3 regions of the Spirillospora sp. NPDC029432 genome follow, and region 2 is predicted to be linked to each of the others. Evidence: predicted binding sites of a transcription regulator. Region 2 holds the regulator's gene; each other region holds the start of a gene.
The links. The regulator LexA, encoded in region 2, represses DNA repair genes until DNA is damaged. The targets are predictions, from matches to a motif close to TCGAACANNTGTTCGA.

Region 1 (4,076 bases), on a different contig from region 2:
GCCCCCCGCCGAACTTGCGCATCAGCGAGCTCAGGACGGCCCTGTCCAGCCGGTCGAGGCCGCGCTCGTCCACCTCGTACAGGCTCAGCGCCGCACGGGCCAGCTCCTGGTCGACCGACCCGTCGGACCGCACCTCGGCGTAGTCGCGCACCCGGCGCAGCAGCCGGTTCGCGATCCGCGGCGTGCCCCGGGACCGCCCGGCCACCTCGGCCGCGCCGTCGTCGGTGATCTCCACGTCCAGCAGCCGCGCGGACCGCCGGACGATGACCTCCAGCTCGGCGGGCTCGTAGAAGTCCATGTGCGCCACGAACCCGAACCGGTCGCGCAGCGGCCCCGGCAGCATCCCCGCCCGCGTGGTCGCGCCCACCAGCGTGAACGGCGCGATGTCCAGCGGGATCGCGGTCGCCCCGGGCCCCTTCCCGACGACCACGTCGACGCGGAAGTCCTCCATGGCCATGTACAGCATCTCTTCGGCCGGCCGCGCCATCCGGTGGATCTCGTCCAGGAAGAGGACCTCGCCCTCGGCCAGCGTGGACAGCACGGCCGCCAGGTCCCCGGCCCGCTCGATCGCCGGCCCGGACGAGATCCGCAGCGGCTGCCCCAGCTCGGCGGCGATGATCATGGCGAGCGTCGTCTTCCCCAGCCCGGGCCCGCCCGACAGCAGCACGTGGTCGGGCGTGCGGCCGCGCCGCAGCGCGCTGTGCAGGACCAGCGAGAGCTGCTCGCGCACCCGCTCCTGGCCGATGAAGTCGTCCAGCTTCTTGGGCCGCAGCGCGGCCTCGATCACCGACTCCTCGGGCCCGTCGGCGTCCGCGGAGACGAGTCGTTCGTCAGCGTTCATTGCCTCGCCTCCGCTCGGCGGCGCGCGGCCGCTCGACGCGGCGGCTTCCCTCGTCGCTCCGGTCGCAGGCTCCCTGCGCTCCTCGGTCCGGCCGCCGCGCGGCCGCGCGCGTCCATCACTTGCTCAGCTTCTTGAGGGCGGACTTGAGCAGGGCGGCCACCGGCGGCGGGTCGCCGCCGCCGAGGTCGGCGGCGACGGCGTCGACGGCCGCGTCGGCGTCCCTGGCCGACCAGCCGAGATTGATCAGGCCCATCTGGACCTGGTCGCGCCACGCCTCGGCCTTGACCGGGGCCCGGACGTCGGCGCCGCCGCCGACCGGGCCGCCGAGGCGGTCCTTCAGCTCCAGGACGATCCGCTGCGCGCCCTTCTTCCCGATCCCCGGCACCTTGGTCAGCGCGTTGAGGTCCTCGGAGGCCACCGCCGCGCGCAGCGCGTCGGGCGTGTGGACGGCCAGCATCGCCAGCGCCAGCCGGGGCCCGACGCCGCTGGCGGTCTGGAGCAGCTCGAACACCTGCCGCTCGTCGTCGTCGGCGAACCCGAACAGCGTGAGGGAGTCCTCCCGGACGACCAGGGACGTCGGGACCCGCGCCTCCTCGCCCACTCTCAGCCCGGCGAGCGTGGCCGGGGTGCACTGCACCGCCATCCCGACCCCGTGCACGTCGATCACGGCGCCGTCCGGCCCCGCGGCGGCCACCCGCCCGCTGACGAAGGCGATCACAGTCCCACTCCCCTGGTCCTCGTCCGTGCCGCCGCGATCCGGGCCTGCGCGCCGCCCCGCCACACGTGGCAGATCGCCAGCGCGAGCGCGTCGGCCGCGTCCGCCGGCTTCGGCGCGGCGTCCAGCCGCAGCAGCCGGGTCACCATCTTCGTCACCTGCGCCTTGTCGGCGCGCCCGTTCCCGGTCACCGCCGCCTTGGCCTCGCTGGGCGTGTGCATCGCCACCGGCAGCCCGCGCCGCGCCGCGATCAGCATGGCGACCCCGGCGGCCTGCGCGGTGCCCATCACGGTACGCACGTTGTGCTGCGAGAACACGCGTTCCACGGCCACCGCGTCGGGGCGGAACTCCTCCATGAGCGCCTCGATGCCGGTCTCGATCCCCAGCAGGCGGGCCGCGATCTCGTCGTCGGGGCTGGTCCGTACGACGGTCACGTGGACGAGCCGCAGCGGCTTGCCCGGAGAGCCGTCGACCACGCCGACCCCGCACCTGGTGAGCCCGGGGTCCACCCCCATCACCCGCACGCGCGCTCCTTCGATCATCTGTTCGGCACGCGCCACGCTATCGAACCGGCCCGACATCCGCCGCTCCCGCGCGCACGTGTCGGATTGATCAGAAGAAGTCGATCAGAAGAAGTCGAGCGCGAACGGGTCGGCCGCGAACACCGCGTCCAGTTCGGGGGCGTCGCCGTCCAGCAGCCCGGCGGCCCGCAGGGTGGACGCGGGAACGCCCGCGTACAGGGCGGCCAGTCCCCCGGCCCGCAGCCGGACGGCTCCCGGCTCCGCGGCGGCCCGCTCCAGCCGGCCCTCGCCGCCCTTGACGATCAGCCGCCACGCGCCCGCGTTGGCGCTCAGCTGGGCGTCCTCGACGATCAGGGGCACCTCGGCGCTCACTCCCGCCGGAAAGCCCCTGTCCTGGATCGCCTTGGGCGCGTCCACCGTCCGGAGCATCCAGCGGTCCCGGTGGACCTCCTCGCTCTGGCGCTCCCGCAGCATCCAGAACACCGGGTCGTGCGGGGCCACGTCCGCGTGCACGGTCCGCGCGACCGACGACCCGGAGCCGACCAGCGCCCAGAGGCCCCGCGACGTCCGCTCGGAGGCCGCGACGAGCTTCTTGACCTCCAGGGAGCCGTTGCCCTCGCCCCAGCGGTAGTGAAGGAAGCCGTCCCCGGCCAGGTAGAAGTAGTCGGATCCGGCCAGCGTGCCCCGCCACCGCTCCTCGTCCCAGCCCACCGGCCCGCAGTGCCCCGCGTCCCGGTGCACCCGCCCGATCGTCCGGACGACCTCGGCCGCGTCGGCCGGCCCGGCGCGCCGCACCTCGACGGGCTCCGCCCGCACCGTCCGCAGGGCCTCGGCCGGCAGTGCGGCCTTGTGCAGCGCGCCCGCGTGCTCCCAGCCCAGCGAACGGTAGAGCGGGGTCGTGGCCGGATAGAGCATCGACAGCGCGTATCCGAGCGCGGCGCAGCGTTCCAGCACCCCGGTCATCAGCGCGCGGCCGATCCCCCGTCCCCGCGCGTCCGGCGCCACGGCGACCCCGCCGATGCCGCCCATGGAGACGGGCCGGCCGTACCACCACTGCGTCATGTCGTGGATCAGCGCCGTGCCGACCAGCCGGTCGCCCTCGAAGACGCCGAACTGCCGCCCGGCCGCCGTCGCCGGGCGCACCCGCTCGGCGGTGCTCTCCCAGTGCGCCTCCGTGCGCCGCCCGAAAGCCTGCTCCAGCAGGTCGCGCACGGCGGGCCACTGCCCCTCGTCCAACACCCGGATCTCCATGATCCCGACCGTACGGCCGCCGGATGGCCACCGCAACGCCGTCGAGCCCCTGGCCAGGGCATCGTGCGGGGCGCTCGTGCGGGACATCGGGGCGGGAGCTTCCGCCGGGCCCTCCGCTGTGGTGGTCTTGCGGCATCGGCGGCGACCCGGAGGAGGTCCGTGGTGGGCAAGGTGGTTCTCGACGTGTCGGTGTCGCTGGACGGGTTCAGCGCGGGGCCGAACGTCCGGGCGGACGAGCCCATGGGCGACGGCGGCGAGGCGCTGCACGCGTGGATGGGCTGGGACGGCCCGGGCGGCGAGGTCGACGCGGCCGTGCGGCGGGAGGTGGACGCGGGGGTCGGGGCCGCCGTCATCGGGCGGCGCACGTTCGACCTGGGGCTGGAGCCGTGGGGCGGTACGCCGTGGGCCGGTGTGCCGGCGTTCGTCGTCACGCACCGGCGCCGCGACGATCTCGCGGGCGGGAACGGCGGCGTCTTCGCCTTCGACGGGCTGGAGGGCGCGGTCCGGCGGGCCAGGGAGGCCGCGGGCGCCAAGGACACCGTGGTGATGGGCGCCGACGTGGCCGGGCAGGCGCTCCGGGCGGGGCTGCTGGACGAGCTGTACGTCCACCTCGTGCCGCTGCTGCTGGGCGCGGGCACGCCCTTCCTCGGCGGGGAGCGCGCCGGCCTCGTCCCGGTGGGCGGGCCGCTCGCCGGGAGCGTCACGCACCTGCGCTACCGGGTGGCCTAGCGGCGGCCCGCCGTCCGGT
Region 2 (4,076 bases):
GTCTCGTTCATGGCCGCCGCCGAACCGGCCCGCTCCTGCGGCACGGAGCCGACCACCAGGTCGGCCGCCAGCGTGACCAGCGGGCCCGAGCCCAGCCCGATCAGCCCCCAGCCGGTGATCAGCAGGACCGGGTCGCGGTCCGTCCCGACCTGGGTCAGCAGCAGCAGCCCCCAGACCGACACGGCCATCCCGGCCGCGATGAGCCGCGCCGGGCGGATCCGCCGGGCCAGCAGCGGGGAGATCTGGAAGCCCAGCGTGTTGGCGCCGAGCGCGGGCAGCATCCACAGCGCGGCGGCCTGCGGGGACAGGCCCTGCACCAGCTGGAGGTGCTGGGTCAGGAACATCATGATCGCGCCGCCCAGCAGCGTCGCCGCCAGCGTGCCGCCCAGGGCGGCGCCGAACTCCCGGTTGCGGAACAGCCGCAGGTCGATCAGCGGGTCGGCGAGCCGCCGCTGCCGCCGGACGAAGAGCGCGCCGGCGGCGAGCCCGGCGCCCAGCACGGCGACGGGCAGCGCCCCCGGGGCGTGCGCCAGCTCCTTGATCCCGTACACGGCCGGCAGGATCGCCGCCAGCGACAGCGCCACGCTGGCCAGGTCGATCCGGCCCGCGCCGGGGGCGCGGTACTCGGGCAGCAGCAGCGGACCGAGCACCAGCAGCAGGACGGCCGCGGGCACGCCGAGCAGGAACGCCGACCCCCACCAGAAGTGCCCGATCAGCAGCCCGCCCACGACCGGCCCGAGCGCGGCGCCGCCCATGACGCCGACCAGCCACACGCCGATCGCCAGCGACCGCTGCCGCGGGTCGCGGAACATCGTGCCGATCAGCGACAGCGTCGAGGGCGCCAGGGTGGCCCCGGCCACGCCCAGCAGCGCCCGCGCCGCGATCAGCAGCTCGGGGGTCGGCGCGTACGCGGCCACCACCGAGGCGGTGCCGAACGCGGCCGCCCCGATCAGCAGCAGCCGGCGGCGCCCGATCCGGTCGCCCAGCCCGCCCATCGTGATCAGGAACCCGGACAGCAGGAAGCCGTAGACGTCCATGATCCACAGCTGCTGGGTGGCGGTCGCGCCCAGGTCCGCGCTCAGGTGCGGCAGCGCCAGCAGCAGGACGAAGACATCGATCGAGACCATCAGCGCGATCAGGACGAGGACGGCGAGTCCCGCCCATTCGCGCCGGCCGGCCCTGGCCTGCGCGGCGTGCGCGGTGTCTGTGCGGGTGTGCGGCTCCATGGCGCCCCCTCCTCCTGGCGCCCCCTGCGGGCGCCGTTCACGAAGGGGTCGGAGCCGGCGCGGCGTTCTCTACACGCCGCGCCGAAAAATCTAGCGGGCCGGCATGCGCAGCTCCTGGCCCGGCTGGATGAACGTGCCGGCGAGCCCGTTCAGGTCGATGATGCGGCGCACCGTGACCCGCGGGTCGCCGTCCGGGTCGTCCCGGGAGGCGATCTCCCAGAGCGTCTCGCCGGGCTCGACCACCACGGTCCGGGCCCGGTCGCCCCGGTCGGCCTCGTCGGACATGCGCTGGGCGGGCCGCTCGGTGCCGTCGCCCGCGCTGGCGCCCAGCCCCGCGGTGAGCCAGAACGTCACCAGCAGCCCGGTCGCCACGGTCCCGATCAGCACGCCGCGGCCGCGCCTGGTCAGCCGCAGCGGCGGCGGCCCGGCGGGACGCCCGGCGCCCTCTACGCGCCCGGCGCGCCCGGCGCGGCCAGTGTGGCCGGCGTGGCCGGCGTGGCCGGCGTGGCCGGCGTGGCCGGTGAGCCTTTCCGCCACTTCGTCCGGTCTCTTCGGGGCGGTCATCGGGGCATCGGTCCTGTCGCGCGTCCCCTCGGGCGACCCCGCCATCTCGGCCCTCCTGCGGTCAGCCGTGCACTCCCCCGCGTTCGAATGCATTTTCGATCGAACGCCTGTACGATGTTGTACATCAATCCGGGGGCGAAACGCGAGGACATTCTTCGAACAATTGTTTGATCATCGGGTGCGGACGCGATAACGTGCCATGACAAGGAGTGACGGATCCAGCGCCGGGGAGGCGACGAGCGATGAGCAAGGTCCGGGAGCTGCCCGACGGCCCTGGGGACGAGAGCGGTCTCACCCAGCGGCAGCGCATGGTGCTGGAAGTCATCCGCGACTCGGTCCAGCGCCGCGGCTACCCGCCGTCGATGCGCGAGATCGGCGAGGCGGTCGGCCTGACCAGCACCTCCAGCGTCTCGCACCAGCTGCGCGCCCTGCAGCGCAAGGGCTACCTCCGGCGCGACCCCAACCGCCCCCGCGCCGTCGAGGTCCGGGTCCCCGGCACCACCCCGGTCCGCACCGACGATGAGGCGTTCGAGGCCCCCGGCACGGCCGCCGAGACCGCGACCCGCCCGGCGCCCGCCTACGTCCCCCTGGTCGGCCGCATCGCCGCCGGTGGCCCGATCCTGGCCGAGGAGGCCGTCGAGGACGTCTTCACGCTGCCCAAGCAGCTGGTCGGCGAGGGCACCCACTTCCTGCTGAAGGTGACCGGTGACTCGATGATCGAGGCCGCCATCGCCGACGGCGACTGGGTCGTGGTCCGGCAGCAGCCGGTCGCCGAGCAGGGCGACATCGTCGCCGCCATGATCGACGGCGAGGCGACGGTGAAGACCTTCAAGCGCCGCGACGGGCACATCTGGCTGATGCCGCAGAACCCCGCCTACGAGCCGATCCCGGGCGACGAGGCCTCCGTCCTCGGTCGCGTCGTAGCGGTCCTGCGCAAGATGTGACACTTCCATGTGACTCCCGCATCTGACCCCCGCGTCGGACTGCCCCCGCCTGCTGTATGTGATCTGTCGTGACCGCCCGGGAACGCGGCGTAAGCCGCGTCCCCGGGCGGTCGTGTCTTCGTGTCCTCCGGCCCGGGCCCGCCGCCCCCGCGGCGGTGCCGTGACCGTTTCCTCGGCTGCCTCGGCGCTCCCCAGCGCCTCTTCGAGCTCTCGGGGACCCTGACCCGCGAGTCCCCGTCAGGGCCGCTCCGGCGGCACCGGAACGGGTCCGGTGCCGCCCGAGCGAACCTGGTATGACCTGGTACGACCTGGTGCGCCGTCCCCGTCAGGCGGGGACGATGTTGACGATCTTGGGCGCGCGGACGATGACCTTGCGGATGCCGCGGCCGGCCAGCGCTTCCTTGATCTTGGCGGACTCCAGGGCCTGCCGCTCCAGGTCCGCCGGGTCGATGCCGGGCGAGACCTCCAGCCGGTCGCGGACCTTGCCGGCGACCTGGACGACGCAGGTCACCGACTCCTGGACCAGCAGCGCCGGATCGGCCGCGGGCCAGCCGGCGGTGGCGACCGGGGCCTCGTGGCCCAGGATCTCCCACGTCTCGTCGGCGGTGTACGGCGCGAACAGCGACAGCATCACCGTGATCGCCTCGGCGGCCTCCCGGACGGCCGGGTCGGCGGGGCCCGCGCCGCCGTCGATGGCCTTGCGGGTGGCGTTCACCAGCTCCATGATCCGCGAGATCGCCACGTTGAAGCGGCGGACCTCGACCAGGCCGGTGGCCTCCTCGATCGCGTGGTGGGTGGCGCGCCGCAGGTCGGTCGAGCCGGTGGCCGGGTCGGTGCCCACCGGGGCGGTGACCTCGGTGGCGATCCGGTGGACGCGGCTCAGGAACTTGGACATGCCGTGCGGCGACACGTCGGCCCAGTCGATGTCGTCCTCGGGCGGGCCGGAGAACAGCATCGCCAGCCGGACGACGTCGACGCCGAACTCGTCGATCTGGGCGCCCAGGTCGACCATGTTGCCCAGCGACTTCGACATCGCCTTGCCGTTCAGGATGACCTGGCCCTGGTTGAGCAGCCGGGTGAACGGCTCGGTGAAGTCCACCATGCCCATGTCGTACAGGACCTTGGTGAAGAACCGGCTGTACAGCAGGTGCAGGATCGCGTGCTCGACACCGCCGGTGTACTGGTCGACGGGCATCCAGCGGCGGACCTGCTCGACGTCGAACGGGCCCTCGGTGTAGCCGGGCGAGCAGTAGCGGAAGTAGTACCAGGACGAGTCGACGAAGGTGTCCATGGTGTCGGTGTCGCGCCTGGCGGCCCCGCCGCACTTGGGGCACTCGGTGTT
Region 3 (4,076 bases), on a different contig from region 2:
TTCCCGGGGGTCTTCGGGCCGGAGGGATTCGGCGTTCTCTCCTACGCGCATGGTCATGCTGTTCCTGGGGTCGAGGGGGAGCCGTCCTGACCAGAAACCTTAGCGGCACTCGGGTATATACGTGTTCACTCCGGGCTGCCGGACCCGCGCGGAGGCCCGGACCCGCCCGGCCGGTCACACCCAGCCGGGGAGGCCCTCCCGGGCCAGCGCCATCGTGCTCTCGACCCGGGCCGCCATCGCGGCGGGGTCCCAGACGCCGTGCCGGGCGCAGTCCTCGAACGCCACCCGGATCGCGGCGGTGTGGAACGCGACGATCAGGTGCGGCCTGATGTCCTCGGCGGGATCGACGCCCTGCCGCCGCGCGATCATCGCGGCCAGCTCGTGCTCCATCGCCGCCACCCGCGTCAGGTGCGCCGCCGTCAGCGCCGGGTTGGACTCGATCACCTGCCGCACCGCCCGGAACCGGGCGCTGTCGGCGGGCTCGCTCTCGGCGATCATGCGCAGTACGGCGCGTACCGACTCGAACAGCGCGGTGAGCGGCCGCTCCTCGGCCGGCCGGCCCTCCAGCGCCCGCACCATGGCCTGGTCCTTCTCCTGCTGGAGCCCGATGACCAGGTCTTCCTTGGTGGCGAAGTAGCGGAAGAAGGTGCGCTGGGAGACCGGTACGGCGGCCACGATCTCGTCGATCGTCGTGGCCTCGTAGCCCTTGGTGCGGAAGAGCTCCAGCGCGGCGTCGATGAGCGCCGTGCGGGTCTGCCGCTTCTTGCGCTCGCGCCGCCCGCAGCCGCCGGCGGGACCCGGGACGTCGCGGCCGGCGGGGGCGGCCGCGGTCATCGGCGGACTCCCGCGGGGTGGGGGCGGGCCGCCCGCGTCAACGCGGTGACAGGCACATCATCGAAGTGTACGCGGAGTGAACGCGTAAGGGTGTAGTAACTCTGTGTAACGAAGGATTGCGGAGAGTCAGGGAAGGAAGACCTCACCTACCTTCCCGGATAACCCCGAGGTGATCACTTGTCACGGGCCATGCTGGTCGGAGGTCACCGGTCGTCGCCGTCCGAGCGCCGCTCGCCACGGGACGACCGGGATCTCAACCACCAGAGGCGGATGATCGTGTCAGTTGTCGATGCGCAGGAGTTCGCCGAGGTCCGGCGCCACCATCTCGCGGCGCTCGCGTACGAGGCCGAGGCGCGCGGGCTGCGGTGGCGGCTGGCCGGTCCGGAGGAGTCGGTGCTGGCGGTCCTGGGGCCCCGTTCCCGCCGCCAGATCATGGTCGTCGCGACCCCGGCCCGGGGCGGCTGGAGCTATCTGTGGCCCGGCGGCGGGATCGCCGACGTGGCCGAGGTCGCGGGCGTCGCCGACCGGCTGGTACGGCTGCTCGTCTAAGCCTGACCTGCGCTTTCCCGCCCCTCGATCCCGAGCCCGCCCCGCCTTGCCTCCCGGGTCCCGGCTTCCCTAGACTCGGTAACGAACACATGTTCGAACGGGCCGCATGCCTTCTTCCCCCGTGCGGTGATCGAGAGACACAAAGGGCGGGGGAGGCAGATGACGCGCGTGTTCGGCGACCCGGTGGACGTCTGGGTGACCGACGGGCGCCCGGTCCGGTTCGTCTGGCGGGAGCGGCTCTACACCGTACGGCGGGTCCTGGAGCACTGGGTCACGACCCGCGACTGGTGGCGGGAGCAGCAGCCCGAGTCCGACGTGACCGGGGAGCGCGAGTTCTGGCGGGTGGAGGCCACCCCCGAGCGGGAGATCGGCGTCTACGAGCTGCGCTACGACGCGGCCACCGACGTCTGGACGCTCTCCCGCGTGTGGGATTGAGGCCGCCGTGCACCTGCATGTCGCGTCCTCGTACTCGCTGCGCCACGGCGTCGCGCCCCCGCGCGCGCTCGCCGAGCGGGCGGCCGGCCTCGGCATGGAGACGCTCGCCCTGACCGACCGCGACGGCCTGTACGGCGCGGTGAAGCACGTCCAGGCCTGCACGGCGGCCGGCGTCCGCCCGGTCGTCGGCGTCGACCTGACCATGGCCGGCCCCGTGCCCGAGCCCGCGCGCGGAACGGCCGGCGCCTCGGCCGGTGCCCGCTCGGGCGGTGGCCGGTCCGGGCGGGCGGCGGGGGCCGCCCGCGACGCGGGGGAGCCCGCCGGGCAGGAGCGGGCCGTGGTGCTGGCCACCGGGAAGGCAGGGTGGGGATCGCTGTGCCGGCTGGTCACGGCGGCGCACGCGGCGGGCGAGCGCGGCCGGCCGGTGGCCGGCCGGGAACTGGTCGGGGCGCACGCCGAGGGCCTGGTCGTGCTGCTCGGCCCGCGTTCGGACGTCGGGCGCGCGATCGCCGGGCGGCGGCCCGACCTGGCGGCGGCGCGGCTGGCGGCCTGGCGGGAGACGGCCGAGGTCGCCATCGAGATCGTCGACCACCAGGCCAGGGGCGACGGGCACCGCGCGGCGCGGATGCTCGCGCTGGCCCGCGCCGCCGGCGTCCCGGCGGTGCTGGGGAACGCGGTCCGCTACCTCGATCCGGCCGACCATCCGGTGGCGCAGGTGCTGGACGTCGCGCGCCGGCTCGTGCCGCTGCACCGGCGGCACCTGGAGGACCAGACCGGCCAGGCGTACCTCAAGCCGGTCGCGGAGATGCGCCGGGTCGCCGAGCTGAGCTGCGGGCGCGAGGAGGCCGCGGAGCTGCTGGCCGAGACGCGGCGGCTGTCCGAGCGCTGCGCCCTCGACCCCGGCGCCGACCTCGGCATGGACCGGGTGCACCTGCCGGACGCGGGCGACGACCCGTACGGGCGGCTCGCGGCCAGGTGCGAGGAGGGGCTCGTCCGGCGCGGGCTGGACCGGTCGGCGGAGGCCGCGCGGCGGCTGGCGCACGAGCTCGGCATCATCGCCCGCAAGGGGCTCGCCCCGTACTTCCTCACCGTCGCCGACGCCGCCGCGCTGATCCGCTCGCTCGGCATCCGCTGCTCGATCCGCGGCTCGGGCGCGGGCAGCCTGGTCAACCATCTGATCGGGATCGGCGACGTGGACCCGCTCCGGCACGACCTGGTGATGGAGCGCTTCCTGGCCGACAGCCGACCCGGGCTGCCGGACATCGACCTGGACGTGGAGTCCGCGCGGCGGCTGGACGCCTACCGCGCCCTCTTCGACCGGTACGGCTCGGACAGCGTCGCCTGCGTCTCGATGATGGAGACCTACCGCGCCCGCAGCGCCATCCGCGACGTCGGCGGGGCGGTGGGGCTGCCGCCGTCCGAGATCGACGCGATCGCCAAGGCGTTCCCGCACGTGCGGGCCCGGCAGATCCGCACCGCCCTGCACGAGCTGCCCGAGCTGCGGCAGAGCAACCTGGCGCGGGGGCAGCTGGACGTGCTGTTCCGCATCGCCGAGCGGCTGGACGGCCTGCCCCGGCACATCGCGATGCACCCGTGCGGCGTGCTGCTGTCCAACCCCACGCTCCGCGACCGCACGCCGGTGGAGCCGAGCCTGCTCGACTTCCCGATGAGCCAGTACGACAAGGAGGACGTCGAGGCGATGGGCCTGCTCAAGCTGGACGTCCTGGGCGTGCGGATGCAGTCGGCGATGGCCCACGCGGTCGCGGAGATCGACCGTACCGTGGGGGAGCGGGTCGACCTGGAGGCGGTGCCGCACGACGACGAGCCGACGTTCGAGCTGATCCGCACGTCCCGGACGCTCGGCTGCTTCCAGATCGAGTCGCCGGGCCAGCGGGAGCTGATCGGCAAGCTCCAGCCGCGCACCTTCGCCGACCTGGTCATCGACATCTCGCTGTTCCGCCCGGGGCCGGTGAACTCCGACATGGTCACCCCGTTCCTGGAGTCCCGGCACGGCCGCCGCGCGCCCGCGTACCCGCACCCCGACCTCGAACCGGCCCTGCGCGAGAGCCTCGGCGTGGTCGTCTTCCACGAGCAGGTGCTGCGGGTCGTCGACGCGATGACCGGCTGCGGGCTGTCCGACGCCGAGGCGGCCCGGCGGGCGCTGTCGTCGGAGGAGGGGCAGGCGCAGGTCGGTGAATGGTTCCGCGAGCGGGCCCTCGCCCGCGGGTACGAGGAGGCCACGGTCGCCTCGGTGTGGC

Region 1: the regulator LexA is predicted to act here: its motif matches at 2,091-2,106, upstream of ruvC (crossover junction endodeoxyribonuclease RuvC).
Region 3: the regulator LexA is predicted to act here: its motif matches at 1,465-1,480, upstream of AB0881_RS33645 (DUF6504 family protein).

The regions. Positions count from the first base shown of each region.
Region 1 is NZ_JBEZWH010000019.1:22,202-26,277, forward strand. Features, by position in the region: gene ruvB (Holliday junction branch migration DNA helicase RuvB) at 1-841, opposite strand, end outside; gene ruvA (Holliday junction branch migration protein RuvA) at 957-1,559, opposite strand; gene ruvC (crossover junction endodeoxyribonuclease RuvC) at 1,556-2,080, opposite strand; gene AB0881_RS17540 (GNAT family N-acetyltransferase) at 2,183-3,328, opposite strand; gene AB0881_RS17545 (dihydrofolate reductase family protein) at 3,491-4,057, shown strand.
Region 2 is NZ_JBEZWH010000027.1:75,308-79,383, reverse strand. Features, by position in the region: gene AB0881_RS22095 (MFS transporter) at 1-1,226, opposite strand, end outside; gene AB0881_RS22090 (LysM peptidoglycan-binding domain-containing protein) at 1,317-1,835, opposite strand; gene lexA (transcriptional repressor LexA) at 2,033-2,734, shown strand; gene leuS (leucine--tRNA ligase) at 3,060-4,076, opposite strand, start outside.
Region 3 is NZ_JBEZWH010000064.1:37,261-41,336, forward strand. Features, by position in the region: partial or broken gene AB0881_RS33630 (serine/threonine-protein kinase) at 1-57, opposite strand, end outside; gene AB0881_RS33635 (TetR family transcriptional regulator) at 175-834, opposite strand; gene AB0881_RS33640 (hypothetical protein) at 1,111-1,383, shown strand; gene AB0881_RS33645 (DUF6504 family protein) at 1,543-1,818, shown strand; gene AB0881_RS33650 (DNA polymerase III subunit alpha) at 1,826-4,076, shown strand, end outside.